2 regions of the Streptomyces sp. BBFR102 genome follow, and region 1 is predicted to be linked to the other one. Evidence: riboswitches for the same ligand, from Rfam matches in the RefSeq annotation. Region 1 holds a riboswitch; the other holds the start of a gene.
The links. Region 1 has a riboswitch for cobalamin ahead of ACSLIC_RS22580 (ABC transporter substrate-binding protein). Riboswitches for the same ligand answer to the same signal wherever they lie in the genome.
Positions count from the first base shown of each region.

Region 2: it holds a riboswitch for cobalamin, as region 1 does, so the genes downstream of both, ACSLIC_RS04340 (cobalamin biosynthesis protein) here and ACSLIC_RS22580 (ABC transporter substrate-binding protein) in region 1, are expected to answer to the same signal.

Region 1 is NZ_CP195757.1:5,105,682-5,113,211, forward strand. It holds gene ACSLIC_RS22560 (DNA repair ATPase) at 1-1,653, shown strand, start outside; gene ACSLIC_RS22565 (PP2C family protein-serine/threonine phosphatase) at 1,660-2,730, opposite strand; gene ACSLIC_RS22570 (ABC transporter ATP-binding protein) at 2,876-3,679, opposite strand; gene ACSLIC_RS22575 (FecCD family ABC transporter permease) at 3,676-4,734, opposite strand; gene ACSLIC_RS22580 (ABC transporter substrate-binding protein) at 4,731-5,780, opposite strand; cobalamin riboswitch at 5,841-6,031, opposite strand; gene ACSLIC_RS22585 (MMPL family transporter) at 6,098-7,530, opposite strand, start outside.
Region 2 is NZ_CP195757.1:939,669-947,198, forward strand. It holds gene ACSLIC_RS04320 (alpha/beta hydrolase) at 1-607, opposite strand, end outside; gene ACSLIC_RS04325 (class II aldolase/adducin family protein) at 681-1,403, opposite strand; gene ACSLIC_RS04330 (anion permease) at 1,715-3,031, shown strand; gene ACSLIC_RS04335 (hypothetical protein) at 3,063-3,284, shown strand; cobalamin riboswitch at 3,444-3,569, shown strand; gene ACSLIC_RS04340 (cobalamin biosynthesis protein) at 3,696-4,682, shown strand; gene ACSLIC_RS04345 (cobyric acid synthase) at 4,679-6,247, shown strand; gene ACSLIC_RS04350 (putative cobaltochelatase) at 6,348-7,530, shown strand, end outside.

The DNA of each region.
Region 1 (7,530 bases):
ACCGGTGGCGCGGCCCGCGCCCTGCTGGAGACGTTCCGCCGCGCCGCGGGCCCCGCCTACGAGGAGGACCTCGCCGCCCTCGGCCCCGGCTCGCTGCCCGCCGCCCACCAGCTCGTCACCGCCTGGCTCACCGCCGCCACCGCCGCCGGCGGCGACACCACCGGACCCGGCGACCTCGCCGAGGCCGCCGCGATCGAACTCTGCCCCGGCCTCGACCGGTACGAGCTGGACGCGCCGCTCACCGCCACCGCCGACGGGCTCCTCGGCGACCACCCCCGCATCCACCGCCGCACCCTCGTCCTGCGCCTCGACGCCTTCCTCGCCCGCACCCGGCACTTCGCCACCCGCACCCTCCCCGGGTTCCGCGCCTACCAGACCCGCCGCGCCGCCCTGGTCGCCGCCGAACGCGACCGGCTCCGCCTCGACCGGCACCGCACCGGCGTCCTCACCTCCTTCGTCCGCAACCGCCTCATCGACGAGGTCTACCTGCCGCTGATCGGCGACAACCTCGCCAAGCAGATCGGCGCCGCGGGAGCCGCCCGCCGCACCGACCACAGCGGCCTGCTGCTCCTCCTCTCCCCGCCGGGTTACGGCAAGACGACCCTCATGGAGTACGTCGCCGACCGCCTCGGCCTGCTCCGGGTCCGCGTCGACGGACCGGCCATCGGCCACCGCGTCACCTCGCTCGACCCGGCCGAGGCCCCCGACGCCACCGCCCGCCAGGAGATCGAGAAGATCAACTTCGCGCTGGCGGCGGGCGGCAACACCCTGCTCCACATCGACGACATCCAGCACCTCTCACCCGAACTCCTCGGCAAGTTCATCCCGCTCTGTGACGCCCAGCGCCGCGTCGACGGCGTCCAGGACGGCCGCCCCCGCAGCTACGACCTGCGCGGCAAGCGGTTCGCCATCTGCATGACCGGCAACCCGTACACCGAGTCCGGCCACCTCTTCCGGGTGCCGGACATGCTCGCCAACCGGGCCGACGTCTGGAACCTCGGCGACGTCCTCACCGGCAAGGAGGACGCCTTCGCGCAGAGCTTCGTGGAGAACGCCCTCACCTCCCATCCCGACCTCGCCCCGCTGGCCGGCCGCGACCGTGCCGACCTCGACCTCTTCCTCCGCTTCGCCCGGGGCGACACCTCCGCCCGGCCCGACGCGCTCCGCGCGCCCTGCCCGCCCGCCGAGCGCGAGCGCGCCACCGCCGTCCTGCGCCACCTGCTGGCCGCCCGCGAGACGGTCCTCGCGGTCAACGCCGCGTACATCGCCTCCGCAGCCCAGGCCGACGAGACCCGCACCGAGCCGCCGTTCCGCCTCCAGGGCTCGTACCGCAACATGAACCGGATCGCCGAACGCCTCTCGCCCGTCATGGACGACAGCGAGCTGGCCGCGCTCATCGACGACCACTACCGGGCCGAGGCCCAGACCCTCACCGGCGGCGCCGAGGCCAGCCTCCTCAAACTGGCCGCCCTGCGCGGCCGGCTGACCGAGGAGCAGGCCGCGCGCTGGGAGCAGCTCCGCGCCGCCCACGTACGCCACCAGGCGATCGGCGGCGCCGACGGCGACCAGCTCGGCCGGGCCGTCGCCGCCCTCGGACTGCTCGCCGACCGGCTCGCGGCGGTCGAGGGGGCGATCCGGGGCGGGGGGTCGTAGACCCGGTCAGTGGGCGACCGCGAGGACCGCGCGGTCGTCGGTGGAGACCCCGCCCGTCCAGGCGTCGACCCGGGTGAGGAGGCCGTTGACCGTCGCCTTCGCCGAGGAGCAGGACACGCCCTCCAGGCCGCGCGCCGGGTCGAAGAAGACGCCCTCGGGGTTCCGCGCCTCCGTCACGCCGTCGGTCACGAAGAGCAGGCTCGACCCCGGCGGGAAGCGGAACTCCTGGTGCGGCGAGACCTCCTGGCCGAGCCCGGCCATGCCCAGCGGGAGGTTCGGCACCTCGGCGTCGAGGGCCCGCGCGCGGCCGTGCGCCACCAGGTACGGGCCGGGGTGACCGAAGTTCAGCAGCCGGACCTCCTGTCCGCCGTGCGGGAACTCGGCGAGGACCGCCGTGGTGAACCCCTCCAGCTCCAGCTCCGCGCCGAGTGCCGGAGCCTCGCGGGCCAGCCGCCGGTCCAGCCGGGCGCCGAGCTCCTCCAGCGTGGGCAGGTCCTCGGCGGCCTCTCGGAACGCGCCGAGCAGCAGGGCGACGGTGCTGACCGCGCCCATCCCCTTGCCGCGCACGTCCCCGATGAAGACCCGCAGGCCCCACGGGGTGTCGTGGACGGCGTACAGATCACCGCCGATCCGCGCCTCGCTCTGCGCGGCCCGGTAGGAGGCGGCGATGTCGTACCCGGCCAGCCGGAGCGGCGGTTCGGGCAGCAGGGCGAGCTGGACGCTCTCGGCGACCGTGCGGACCTCGGAGATGCGCTTGCCGTAGCGGGAGAGCAGCCTGTTCAGGTCGAGGGCGACCGCCCCGGCCACCACGATGTACAGCATGCCGACGATCTCCCGAGGGTCACCGGGACCGCCCTGCCTGAGCCCGGTCAGCAGCTCCAGGACGAAGGCCACCACCACCACCCGGACGGTGCCCCGGAACGTCATGATGGAGCCGGCCGCCACGCACGCCAGCACCAGCAGCGGGCCGCCGCTGACCTCGGGGACGGTGACCACGTCCACCAGGACGCCCACGGCCAGAAGCGCCCATGGAACGAGCCCCGAATACGCGGGCCAGCGCTGTCCGATCCTGTCCATGGCGGGGTCCTTCCTGTCGAACGGCGTGCAGCTCTCCTCCCGAGAGTTGACACGCCCCCACCGGCCGGACCCGGCAGACACGCCTACCCGCCCGTACCCTCTTCGATTCCCCGGGCACCGCTCCGGGCCCGGCGCCCGAGGCCGGTCAGTGGCGCGCCCTCGGCGCCAGGAAGCGGACGAACGTCCCCCCGCCGTCGGCCACGACCCGGGCCCGCACCCCGTACACCTCCTCGATCAACCCCTCGCGGAGCACCGCCCCGGGCGCCCCCGAGGCCACCGTGCGCCCCGCGCGCAACACCACGACCTCGTCGCAGAACATCGCCGCGAGATTGAGGTCGTGCAACGCCACCACACAGGTCACGGGCAACCCCGCCACCAGCGACATCAGCTCCAGCTGATGCCGCACGTCCAGGTGGTTGGTGGGTTCGTCCAGCAGCAGATGACGCGGCTCCTGCGCCAGCGCCCGGGCGATCTGGGCCCGCTGCCGCTCCCCGCCGGAGAGCGTGTGCCAGAGCCGGTCGGCGAACGGCGTCAGCCCGGTCCGCTCCAGCGCCGCGCGCACCGCCTCCTGGTCGGCCGGCCCCGGCGCCGCCCACGTCCTGCGGTGCGGTACGCGCCCGAGTCCGACCACGTCGCGGACGGTCAGGTCGGTGTCGGTTGCCGCATGCTGCCCGACCACGGCGAGCCGCCGGGCCGTCTCGCGGCGGCCCAGTCCGTCGGGGGTGGAGCCGTCCACGGTGACGGTGCCGCCGGAGGCCGCGAGCAGACCGGCCAGCAGCCGCAGCAGCGTCGACTTGCCGGAGCCGTTGGGCCCGATGAGCCCCACCGTGCTGCCGGCGCGCGCCTCCAGGTCCACGCCGTCCAGGATGAGCCGCCCGCCCGCCGACCGCGAGACCCGCTCGGCCCGCAGCACCGGCCGGTCGTCCGGAGAGGCCTCGTGACCGGTCATGAGGGCCTCCGGGTGCGGTACATGATGAGGACGAAGGCGGGCACGCCGATCAGCGAGGTCACCACGCCGACCGGAATCTCCTGCGGCGCCAGCACGGTCCTGGCCAGGGTGTCCACCCAGACCAGGAAGACCGCGCCGCTCAGCGCCGCCACTGGCAGCAGCCGCCCGTGCAGGGTGCCGGCCAGGGCGCGGGCCGCGTGCGGCAGCACCAGGCCGACGAAACCGATCGCCCCGGCCGCGCTGACCAGCGCGGCGGTGAGCAGCGCGGTGACGCTCAGCAGGATCAGCCGGGTGCGCGCCACCTGGACACCGAGCGCGGCGGCGCTCTCCGTACCGAAGGCGAAGGCGTCGAGCTGGACGGCTCGTGCCCCGCACACCACCAGGGCCGCCATCAGCACCGCCAGGCACGCCCACACGTCGGTCCAGGTGGCACCGGAGAGGCTGCCGAGCAGCCAGAAGAGGATGCCCCGGGTCTGTTCGGCGTCGGCGGCGAACATCACGACGAACGAGGTGAGCGCCGAGAAGAGCTGCATGCCCGCGACGCCCGAGAGCACCACCCGGTCGGTGGTGCCGCCCAGGCTGTGGCTGAGCAGCAGCACCAGCCCGAAGGAGACCAGGGCGCCGACGAAGGCACCGGTGGAGACCGAGAGCGCGCCGCCGCCCAGGCCCAGGACCACCACGGCGACCGCGCCGGTCGAGGCCCCGGAGGAGACACCGAGGACGAACGGGTCGGCCAGCGGGTTGCGCAGCAGCGACTGCATGACCACACCGCAGACCGCGAGCCCTGCCCCGCAGACGGCCGCCAGCACGGTACGCGGCAGCCGCAGTTCCCAGACGATGCCCTCACGGACGGGGGTCAGCCCGCTCTCGCCGCCGCCGAGGCGGGAGAGGACCACGGCCCACACGTCGGGGACCAAGACGTGGGCCGGGCCGATGGTGATGGCGACCGAGACGGAGGCCAGCAGCAGGGCCAGGGCGAGGAGGCTGAGCGTCCACGCCCCCGGTCGCCGCGTCCGCCCGTCCCTCGCAGCGGGCCGCGCGGCGGTGGCGGTCACTTGGCGAGCCCGAACTCACGCAGCTTGGCGGCGACTTCCTCGATCCCGTCGACGGTGCGGATCGAGGGGTTCATCGCGGCACCGCTCAGCAGCACGTACCGCTTCTCCTTCACCGCCGTCATGGCGCGGGTGGCGGGGCCGGACTCCAGGAACGCGATCTTCTCCGCGGCGCTCTCCGCCGTCTGCGACTTGCGGGTCAGGTCGCCGATGACCAGGACGTCGGGGTCGCGGTCGGCGACCGCCTCCCAGTTGATCTGCGGCCACTCGTCCTCGGTGTCGTCGAAGACGTTCTTCGCCCCGACGGCCTCGGTGATGATGCCGGGCGCGCCGCAGCAGCCGGCCATGTACGGCGCCTCGGAGTTGGCGAACCAGTAGAGCAGCGTGGGGCGTTCGTCCTCGGGCGCCTTCCTGGTGCCGAGTCCGGCGGCGGCCTCCGCGGCCCGCCGGGTGAGGTCGGCGACGAGCTTCTCCCCGCGCTCCTCGACGCCGAAGACCTTCGCCAGGTCGGTGATCTCGCCGTGGATGTCCGCCATGGTGAGCGGCTTGTCCCGCGAGCCGTCGCCGTCGCCGGTGTCGGACTTGGCACAGTCGGCCGGCGAGACGTACGTGCCCACGCCGAGGTCCTCGAACGCCTCGCGGGTGGCGACGCCGCCCTTGCCGAGGGTCGACTCGAAGGAGGCGGTGACGAAGTCCGGTTCTTCGTCGAGGACCCTCTCGAAGGAGGGGTTGTTGTCGGCGAGCCGCTCGACCTCGGCGTTCTCCTTCACCAGGTGGGGCAGGACCGGGTCGGTCCAGGTGGCGGTGCCCGCCATCCGGCCGGCGAGGCCGAGCGAGAGGAGGATCTCGGTGGAGTCCTGGTTGAGCGAGACGGCGCGCCGCGGCGGCTGCTCGACACGCACGGCGCGGCCGCAGTTCTCCAGCGTCGTCGCCCCGGCCCCCTTCGCACCGGCCGACTCGACGTCACCTCCTCCGCAGGCGGTGAGCAACAGGCCGAGGACGGTGCAGGAGGCGGCGAGGGAGGTCCGGCGGAAGGGCGCAACGGGCACGGGGGCGCTGCTTTCGGTGTCGAGGCTCGGTCGCGGAGCCTGGCGTACAGGAACCCCGCCCGTACGGGCGGGGGGCCAGCAGGTCTTCGGACTCGGGGTCGTCCGGACGGCGCGCCTTCCCGGGGATGCCCCAGTGGCGTACTGCGCCGCCCGTCACCCTCACCGCTGCGCGTCAGTTCCGGATTCGCACCGGATTCCCTGACCCGTTCGCATCGAGATGCGTGGGTACGACTGGCGTGCGAAAGCTAGCACAGCGGACCTCCCGCGCCCGGGGGCGGGGGAGGTCCGTGGTATGCGTACGGCCTGCGGTCATGCGGTCATGCAGTCATGCGGGGCTCGCTCGCGGCCTCCTTCGCGGGCTCGGCCCGGCGGCTGAGCGCCCCCGGCCACCAGGAGGCGGGGCCGATGTCGCGGACCAGGGCGGGCACCAGCAGGGAGCGGACCACCAGGGTGTCGAGCAGCACGCCGCAGGCGACGATGAAGGCGATCTGGGCGAGGAAGGCCAGCGGGATCACGCCGAGCGCCGCGAAGGTCGCCGCCAGGACCACGCCGGCCGAGGTGATGACGCCGCCGGTGGTGGTCAGGCCGCGCCGGACGCCCTCCCGGGTGCCGTGCAGCGCGGTCTCCTCGCGGACCCGGGACATCAGGAAGATGTTGTAGTCGACGCCGAGGGCCACCAGGAAGACGAAGCCGTAGAGCGGGACGGAGGCGTCGGTCCCGGAGAAGCCGAAGACGTGGGTGAAGACCAGCGCGGAGATGCCGAGGGTGGCGGCGAAGTTCAGCGCCACGGTGAGCACCAGCAGCAGCGGCGTCACCAGCGAGCGGAGCAGCGCGATCAGGATGACGAGGATGATCGCCAGCACCACCGGCATGATCAGGTTCCGGTCGGCCTCGGCGGTGCGCTGGGTGTCGTACTGCTGCGCGGTGTAGCCGCCGACCCGGGCGTCGGCGCCGTCGACCGCGTGCACGGCGGTCCGCAGCCGGGCCACGGTCTCCTTGGCGGCGTCGCTGTCGGCGCCGTCCTGGAGCGTGGCGTCGATCCGCACCCGTCCGTCCACGACCCGCGGTTCGCCGCCGCCCGGCCGCCCCGACTCGGTGACCGGCGCGACCGAGGCGACGCCCGCGGTCTTCTCGGCCGCCGCGACCACCTCGTCGGCCCGGCCGGCGTCGGCGATGACGACGGCCGGGTTGCCCGCGCCGCCCGGGAAGTGGCGGCTCAGTGTCTCCTGGGCGGAGACCGAGGGCGCGTCGTTGACGAAGATCTCGTCCAGCGGGACACCCCGGCTGGTCAGCGTCGGGGCGAAGGCCGCGCACGCCAGGAGGGCGGCCAGGGTGATCGCCCAGACCCTGCGCGGCGTCCGGTCGACCCGGTCGGCGACCCGCTGCCACAGGCGGTGGCTGCCGCCGGTGCCGGTGACCTTGGGGCGGGCCGGCCAGTAGGCGGCACGCCCCAGCAGGACCAGGGCGGCGGGCAGGAAGGTGAGCGCGCTGAAGACCGAGCAGACGATGCCGATGGCGCCGACCGGGCCGAGCGCCTGGTTGTTGGTGAGGTCGCTCAGGAGCAGGGCCAGCAGGCCGAGGGCGACGGTGGCGGCGCTGGCGGTGATCGGCCCGAACGACTGCCGCCAGGCGAGCCGCATCGCAGTGAACCGGTCGCCGTGCAGGCTCAGTTCCTCCCGGAACCGGGCGGTGAGCAGGAGCGCGTAGTCGGTGGCGGCGCCGATCACCAGGATCGACAGGATGCCCTGCA
Region 2 (7,530 bases), 4.2 Mb from region 1:
CCGGGGGGCGCGGGGCGCCCCGGTCGCCGCGGTAGGCGAGGGAGAGCACCGGCAGGCCCAGGCGGTGCAGCTGCTCGGTGACGACCATGGGGTGCTCGATGGTGCCGGCCAGGCCGTGGACGGCCAGGACCCAGGTACGGCGGTCGCCGGGGACCACCCAGCCGGGCAGCACGCCCAGTTCGCCGGGGATCTCGACCTCGGCGTAGGAGAGGCCGAGGGCGGTGGCGGGGTCGCCGCCGTAGAGCTGGGGGGTGAGCCAGGCCCGGTCGCCGGTGTCGGGGGTGCCGTGGAAGACGCGCTCCAGGCGGCGGACGACGGTGTCGGCCGCCACCTCGCCGTCGGACCGGTCGAGCACCGGGCCGACGGCGGCGTGGAAGTCGCGGCCCACGAGGCCGTAGCGGCCCGGGCGCAGGGAGGCCAGGTCGCGGGTGAGGACGATCCGGCCGACCTCGGCACGGTGGATCGTCAGCTTCGGCTCGGTGGGCAGCCGGTGGCCTGGCGGGAGCCGCAGGGCGGCATCGCTGGCGTACCGGCCGGCCGCTACGGCGGCGGCCCCGGCTCCGACTGCGGCGGTGACGGCCAGTGCCGTCGTTCGGGCGATACGCACCGCTCCAGTCTGCGGGCACCCGGTGCCGCACGGCCAGCGGACGCGGCCCGGCGGGTGACGCGCGGGGCCGCGGTCACCCGCCCGGCTGGCCGTAGCCGCGCAGCCGCTCGGCCACCTCGGCGAGCTGCTCCTCGTCGAGGAGCGAGGGGGTGTGGCCGGGGACGGAGCGGGCGAGCAGCCAGACGCGGCACAGCCATTCGAGCTGGGCGGTGCGGTCCAGGGCCTGGGCGAGGGTGTCGCCGGTGGTGACGGTGCCGTGGTTGCGCAGCAGGCAGGCGGTGCGGTCCCGGAGGGCTTCGCGGAGGTGGCCGGCGAGTTCCTGGGTGCCGTAGAGCGCGTAGGGGGCGGTGCGGACGGGGCCGCCGAACGCTGCCGCCAGGTAGTGGACGGGCGGCAGCGTGTCGACGAGCGTGGAGACGGCGGTGGCGTGCGGGGCGTGGGTGTGGACGACGGCGCGGGCGGTGCCGGAGCGGTGCACGGTGAGGTGGAGGGGGAGTTCGCTGGTGGGTTCCAGGGTGCCGAGGACCTGGCGGCCGTCGAGGGTGACGGCGACGGCGTCCTCGGGGCCGAGCCGGTCGTAGGGGACGCCGGTGGGGGTGACGAGGACGAGGTCGTCCGTGGCGACGGCCGGGCGGTCGGGGGTGACGCGGACCGAGACGTTGCCGGAGGTGCCGACCACCAGTCCGTCGCGGGCGGTGGCCCGGGCCGTCTCCAGCAGGTCGTGCCAGGCACGGGCGACGGCCTGGTCCTCCAGCAGCCGCCAGGCGCGGCCGGGGTGCGCGACGTTCTTCTTCATGACGGGGCATCCTGCCACCGTCGGGGCGTGCGCCGGGCGGGCGTCTCATTCCGCTTCCGGCGCCCCGCACCCCTGTGTGGGGTGCGACCTGCCTCACATCGGGAGGCTGCGGAAACCGCGCGGGAGCCCGCGAGCCGGGCCCGGCGAGGGGGCTCGGGGCCGCTCTCCCAAGGGGTCGGGGCGGGTCCGGGCGCGGGGCGGCCGAGGGGACTCCGTTTCGGGTCACCACGTTGCCCGCCCCAGTTCATCTTCTGTTCACCCAACGCCCCTACGTTCGAGGAGCCAACGACGTCCCACAGAAGTCCGGGTAAATGGAACACATCACGCTTCTCCTCGGGATCGTGATCGTGACCGCTCTCGTGTTCGACTTCACGAACGGTTTCCACGACACAGCCAACGCGATGGCCACCACCATCTCGACCGGCGCGATGAGGCCCAAGGCGGCGGTGGCGATGTCCGCCGTCCTCAACCTCGTCGGCGCGTTCCTCTCCGTGGAGGTCGCCAAGACGATCTCCGGCGGACTCATCAACGAGGACGGCCTGAAGACGGAAGTCATCTTCGCCGCCCTCGTAGGCGCCATTCTGTGGAATCTTCTGACCTGGCTCGTCGGTCTGCCGTCGAGCTCCTCGCACGCGCTCTTCGGCGGACTCATCGGCGCCGCGGTGATGTCGGCGGGGTGGTCCTCCGTCAACGGCGGCACCGTGGTCACCAAGGTGCTGCTGCCCGCGCTCGCCGCGCCGATCGTCGCCGGCCTCGCCGCGATGCTCGCCACCCGCCTCACCTTCCGGATCAACCGGAACGTGGACGAGAAGTCCACCGCCAAGGGCTACCGCGCCGGGCAGATCGCCTCGGCCGGCCTGGTCTCGCTGGCGCACGGCACCAACGACGCCCAGAAGACGATGGGTGTCATCACCCTCGCCCTGGTCACCGGCGGTGTCCTCGCGCCCGGCTCCAACCCCCCGCTGTGGGTCATCGTCTCCGCCGGAATCGCCATCGCGCTCGGTACCTACCTGGGCGGCTGGCGCATCATCCGGACCATGGGCAAGGGCCTCACCGACCTCACGCCGCCGCAGGGCTTCGCCGCCCAGACCAGCGCCGCGACGGTCATCCTGGCCTCCTCCCACCTGGGCTTCTCCCTCTCCACCACCCAGTCGTGCTCCGGCGCGGTGATGGGCGCGGGCCTCGGCCGCAAGGGCGGCGTGGTCCGCTGGTCGACCGCCACCCGGATGTTCGTCGCCTGGGGCCTGACCCTGCCGGCCGCCGCCCTGGTCGGCGCGGCCGCCGAACTCCTCACCAAGCAGGGCGACTGGGGCGTCGCCGCCACCACGGTCCTCCTGGTCGGCGGGTCCTTCGCGATCTGGCTCCGCTCGCGCCGCTCCCCCGTCACCCACGACAACGTCAACGACGTCGAGCCGGTCCAGGACGGGCCGTCGGGCGTCGTCACCCAGGCCATGGCCTCCGTCGCCCCGCCGCCCACCGGCGCGGCCGCCGCCTCCGACGAGGCGGGTGCCCGGCCGCTGGGCGGCCAGGACGGCGGCGCACCGGCGGGCGGCTCCCCGCTCGCCTCGATCCCGGCCCAGCCGGGCTCCGCCACCGCCGAACCGGCTGCCCGGCCGGCCAAGGTCTGACCCGGCCCCGCGTACGTAAGGACACCTCACCATGCACATCGACTGGGCAGCCCTCGGCTCCGTCTTCGGCGTGAGCCTCGTGGTCACCGTCGCACTCGTCGGCTTCTTCACCCTCGGCATCGTGGGGCTCTCCAAGGGCGCCACCAGCACGCGGGACGGCGGGTCGGGGACCGCGGCGAAGGCCGGCGGCTACCTCTGCTTCGCGCTCTGCGCGGCGGCGGTCGCCTACGGGATCTCCATCATCGTGACCTGAGGGCCATCCCCCGCCAGGGAAGGGCGGGCCGGACGTACACCGTCCGGCCCGCCCTTCGCCGTACCCGGCTCCACACGCTCTTCGTCGCAGGTCAACGGCGAGTTGACGGGCGTTCCGGGGCCGTGGTGGACTGCTGGGGCCAAAACACGGAGGCAGCAGAGGAAGCCGGTGCGAATCCGGCGCGGTCCCGCCACTGTCACCGGGGAGCGGCATCTCCGCACGAGCGCCACGGTCCGCGAGGACGGGAAGGCCAGGGGGTGCCGCCGATCCGGAAGCCAGGAGACTCTCGCCCCCGGTCACGTCGAACCAGGGCGCGGACCCTGAGTGAGGACACACCGCCATGCGTGGCTGCCCGTCGCCGCCCCCTCCCCCGCTCCCCCGGTACGCCGAGCGCCGAACCGGCTGAGCCCCGTGGACCGGGCCGACCGCGTCTTCGCGTACGGCGCCACCGCCGGGCTGCTGGCCGACACCCTCTTCGCCGACCCCCGCCGGGGCCACCCCGTGGCCCTCTTCGGCCGGGCCGCCTCGGCGGTGGAGCGGCGCCTGTGGCACGACCACCGGGGCTGGGGCGCGCTGCACACCGCCCTGTGCGCCGGCGGCGCCACCGCCTGCGCCGCGCTGGCCGCCCGCGCGGTACGCCCTCACCCCCGCGCGGCCGTCGTCCTGACCGCCGCCGCGACCTGGGCGGTGCTCGGCGGGACCTCGCTGGTGCGCGAGGCGCGGGCGATCGGCGCCGCCCTGGAGGCCGGTGACGTGGCCGAGGCCCGGCGGCTGCTGCCCCGGCTCTGCGGGCGTGACCCCCAGGCGCTGGACGCCGGGGCGCTGGCCCGGGCCGTGGTGGAGTCGGTCGCCGAGAACACCTCGGACGCGGTGGTCGGCGCCCTGGTGTGGGGCGCGTTGGCGGGTGTGCCCGGCCTGGTCGGCTTCCGCGCCGTCAACACGCTGGACGCGATGGTCGGCCACAAGTCGCCCCGGCTGCGCCGGTTCGGCTGGGCCTCGGCGCGGCTCGACGACGCCGTCGGCCACCCGGGCGCCCGGCTGACGGCGGCCCTTGCCGTCCTCGCCGGGCCCGACCCGCGCGGCGCCGTGCGGGCCTGGCGCACCGACGCGCACCGCCACCCGAGCCCCAACGCGGGCCCGGTCGAGGCGGCGTTCGCCGGGGCGCTCGGCGTGCGGCTCGGCGGCACCCTCGCGTACGGCGGGCGGACCGAGCACCGGCCGGTACTGGGCGGGACGGGCCGCGCGGTGCGGCCCGGTGACATCGAGCGGGCCGCCCGGCTCTCCCGGCGGGTCGGCGCGCTGGCACTGGTGGCGGGGGCGGGTGCGCGGCTGGCCGCCGGAGCGATACGCGGGCGCGCACGGCGCGCGGCGACGGGAAAGGGACGGGCAGGGGCATGAGCGGCGGGCTGCTGATCGCGGGGACCACCTCGGACGCCGGGAAGAGCGTGCTGACGGCCGGCATCTGCCGGTGGCTGGCGCGGCGCGGGGTGAAGGTGGCGCCGTTCAAGGGGCAGAACATGTCCCTGAACTCCTTCGTCACACGGGAGGGCGCGGAGATCGGCCGGGCCCAGGCGATGCAGGCGCAGGCGGCCCGGGTGGAGCCGACGGCGCTGATGAACCCGGTGCTGCTCAAGCCCGGCGGCGACCGCTCCAGCCAGGTGGTGCTGCTCGGCAAGCCGGTCGGGGAGCTGAGCGCCCAGGGCTTCTTCGGCTCGGCACGCCCCGGGGAACCGGGCCGGGCGGTGTCGGGCGGCCGGCGGGAAGCGCTGCTGGAGCCGGTCCTGGACTGCCTGGCCCGGCTGCGGGCCACCCACGACGTGGTGGTCTGCGAGGGCGCGGGCAGCCCCGCCGAGATCAACCTGCGCCGTACCGACATCGTCAACATGGGCGTGGCCCGGGCGGCGGGACTGCCGGTGCTGGTGGTCGGCGACATCGACCGCGGCGGCGTCTTCGCCTCGTTCTTCGGCACCACGGCGCTGCTGGCCCCCGAGGACCAGGCGCTGGTCGCCGGGTACGTCGTCAACAAGTTCCGGGGGGACGTCGCCCTCCTGCGGCCCGGCGTCGAGATGCTGCGCTCCCTCACCGGACGGCACACCTACGGCGTCCTGCCGTACGTCGGCGGACTGGGCATCGACGAGGAGGACGGGCTGCGGTCCTCGCTGCGCGGGGCGGTCCGTGAGCCGGTGGTGGCGCCGCCGGTCGGCGAGGACGTACTGCGGGTCGCGGTCTGCGCGGTGCCGCTGATGTCGAACTTCACCGACGTGGACGCGCTGGCCGCCGAACCGGGCGTGGTGGTGCGGTTCGTGGACCGGGCCGAGGAGCTGGCCGACGCCGACCTGGTGGTCGTCCCCGGTACCCGGGGCACGGTCCGCGCGCTGGCCTGGCTGCGCGAGCGGGGTCTCGCGGACGCGCTGCTGCGGCGGGCCGCCGAGGGGCGTCCGGTGCTCGGCGTCTGCGGCGGCTACCAACTGCTCGGCGAACGGATCGAGGACGAGGTGGAGTCCCGGGCGGGCACCGTGGCCGGGCTCGGCGTGCTGCCGGTCCGGGTGCGGTTCGCGGCGGAGAAGACGCTGGCCAGGCCGAGCGGTTCGGCGCTGGGCGAGCCCGCCGAGGGGTACGAGATCCATCACGGCGTCGCCGAGGTGCTGGGCGGCGAGCCGGTCTTCACCGACGCCGGCGGGCGCGCTCTGGACGGCTGCCGGGTCGGCCCGGTGTGGGGCACCCACTGGCACGGCTCGCTGGAGAGCGACGGTTACCGCAGGGCGTTCCTCACCGAGGTGGCCCGGGCGGCGGGCCGCCGCTTCGTCCCCGCCCCCGACACCTCCTTCGGCCTGCTGCGCGAGGAGCAGCTCGACCGGCTCGGCGACCTGGTCGAGGAGCACGCCGACACCGAGGCCCTGCTGCGCCTCATCGAGCGGGGCGCCCCGCCCGGCCTGCCGTTCCTCCCGCCGGGTGCGCCGTGACGCGCCCGCCCCTACGTTCCGGCCCCGCGTCCCCTGTCCGCCGTGCCCGTTCCGCCGCCGCGCGGTACGGGGTCCCGGTGAGTGAAGGAGTGCAGTCCCGATGAGTACCAGTTCCCGTTATCCGTTCACCGCGATCGTCGGTCAGGACGACCTGCGGCTGGCGCTGCTGCTGAACGCGGTCTCCCCGGCGGTCGGCGGTGTCCTCGTCCGGGGGGAGAAGGGCACCGCCAAGTCGACGGCGGTGCGCGCGCTGGCCGCGCTGCTGCCGCCGGTGCGGACCGTGGAGGGGTGCCGGTTCTCCTGCGACCCGGACGCGCCCGAGCCGGGATGCCCGGACGGGCCGCATCCGGTGGACGGGCCGGGCGGCGAGCGGCCGGCGCGGATGGTGGAACTGCCGGTCGGCGCCTCCGAGGACCGGCTGGTGGGCGCGCTCGACATCGAACGGGCCCTGGCCGAGGGCGTGAAGGCGTTCGAGCCGGGCCTGCTGGCCGACGCGCACCGGGGCATCCTCTACGTCGACGAGGTCAACCTCCTCCACGACCACCTCATCGACCTGCTGCTCGACGCGGCGGCGATGGGCGCCTCGTACGTGGAGCGAGAGGGCGTCTCGGTGCGGCACGCGGCCCGGTTCCTGCTGGTCGGCACCATGAACCCGGAGGAGGGCGAGCTGCGGCCCCAGCTCCTCGACCGGTTCGGGCTGACCGTCGAGGTGGCCGCCTCCCGAAAGCCGGACCAGCGCGTCGAGGTGGTGCGCCGCCGGCTCGCCTTCGAGGACGACCCGGCCGCCTTCGCGGGCCGCTGGTCCGGCGAGGAGGCGGAGCTGCGCGGGCGGGTGGCCGCCGCCCGGGCGCTGCTGCCCCGGGTGCGCCTGGGTGACGGCGCGCTGCGCCGGATCGCCGCGGTCTGCGCGGCGTTCGAGGTGGACGGGATGCGCGGCGACCTGGTGATGGCCCGCACCGCGACCGCGCTGGCCGCCTGGGCGGGCCGGACCGAGGTCGCCGTCGAGGACGTACGGCGGGCCGCGCTGCTGGCGCTGCCGCACCGGCGGCGCCGCAACCCCTTCGACGCGCCGGGGCTGGACGAGGAGAAGCTCGACGAGGTCCTGCGGGACGCGGCGGCCGACGGCCCCGAGGACGAGCCGCCGACGCCGCCCGGGGACCCGGACGGCGGCGACGGGCCCGGCCCGGACGGCGGCGGGGGCGGGCAGCCGGGCACCGGCGACGGTGCCGACGGCTCCGGCGGCCTCCCGCCGCAGCGCGCCGAGGACGTCGGCGCCCCGGCGC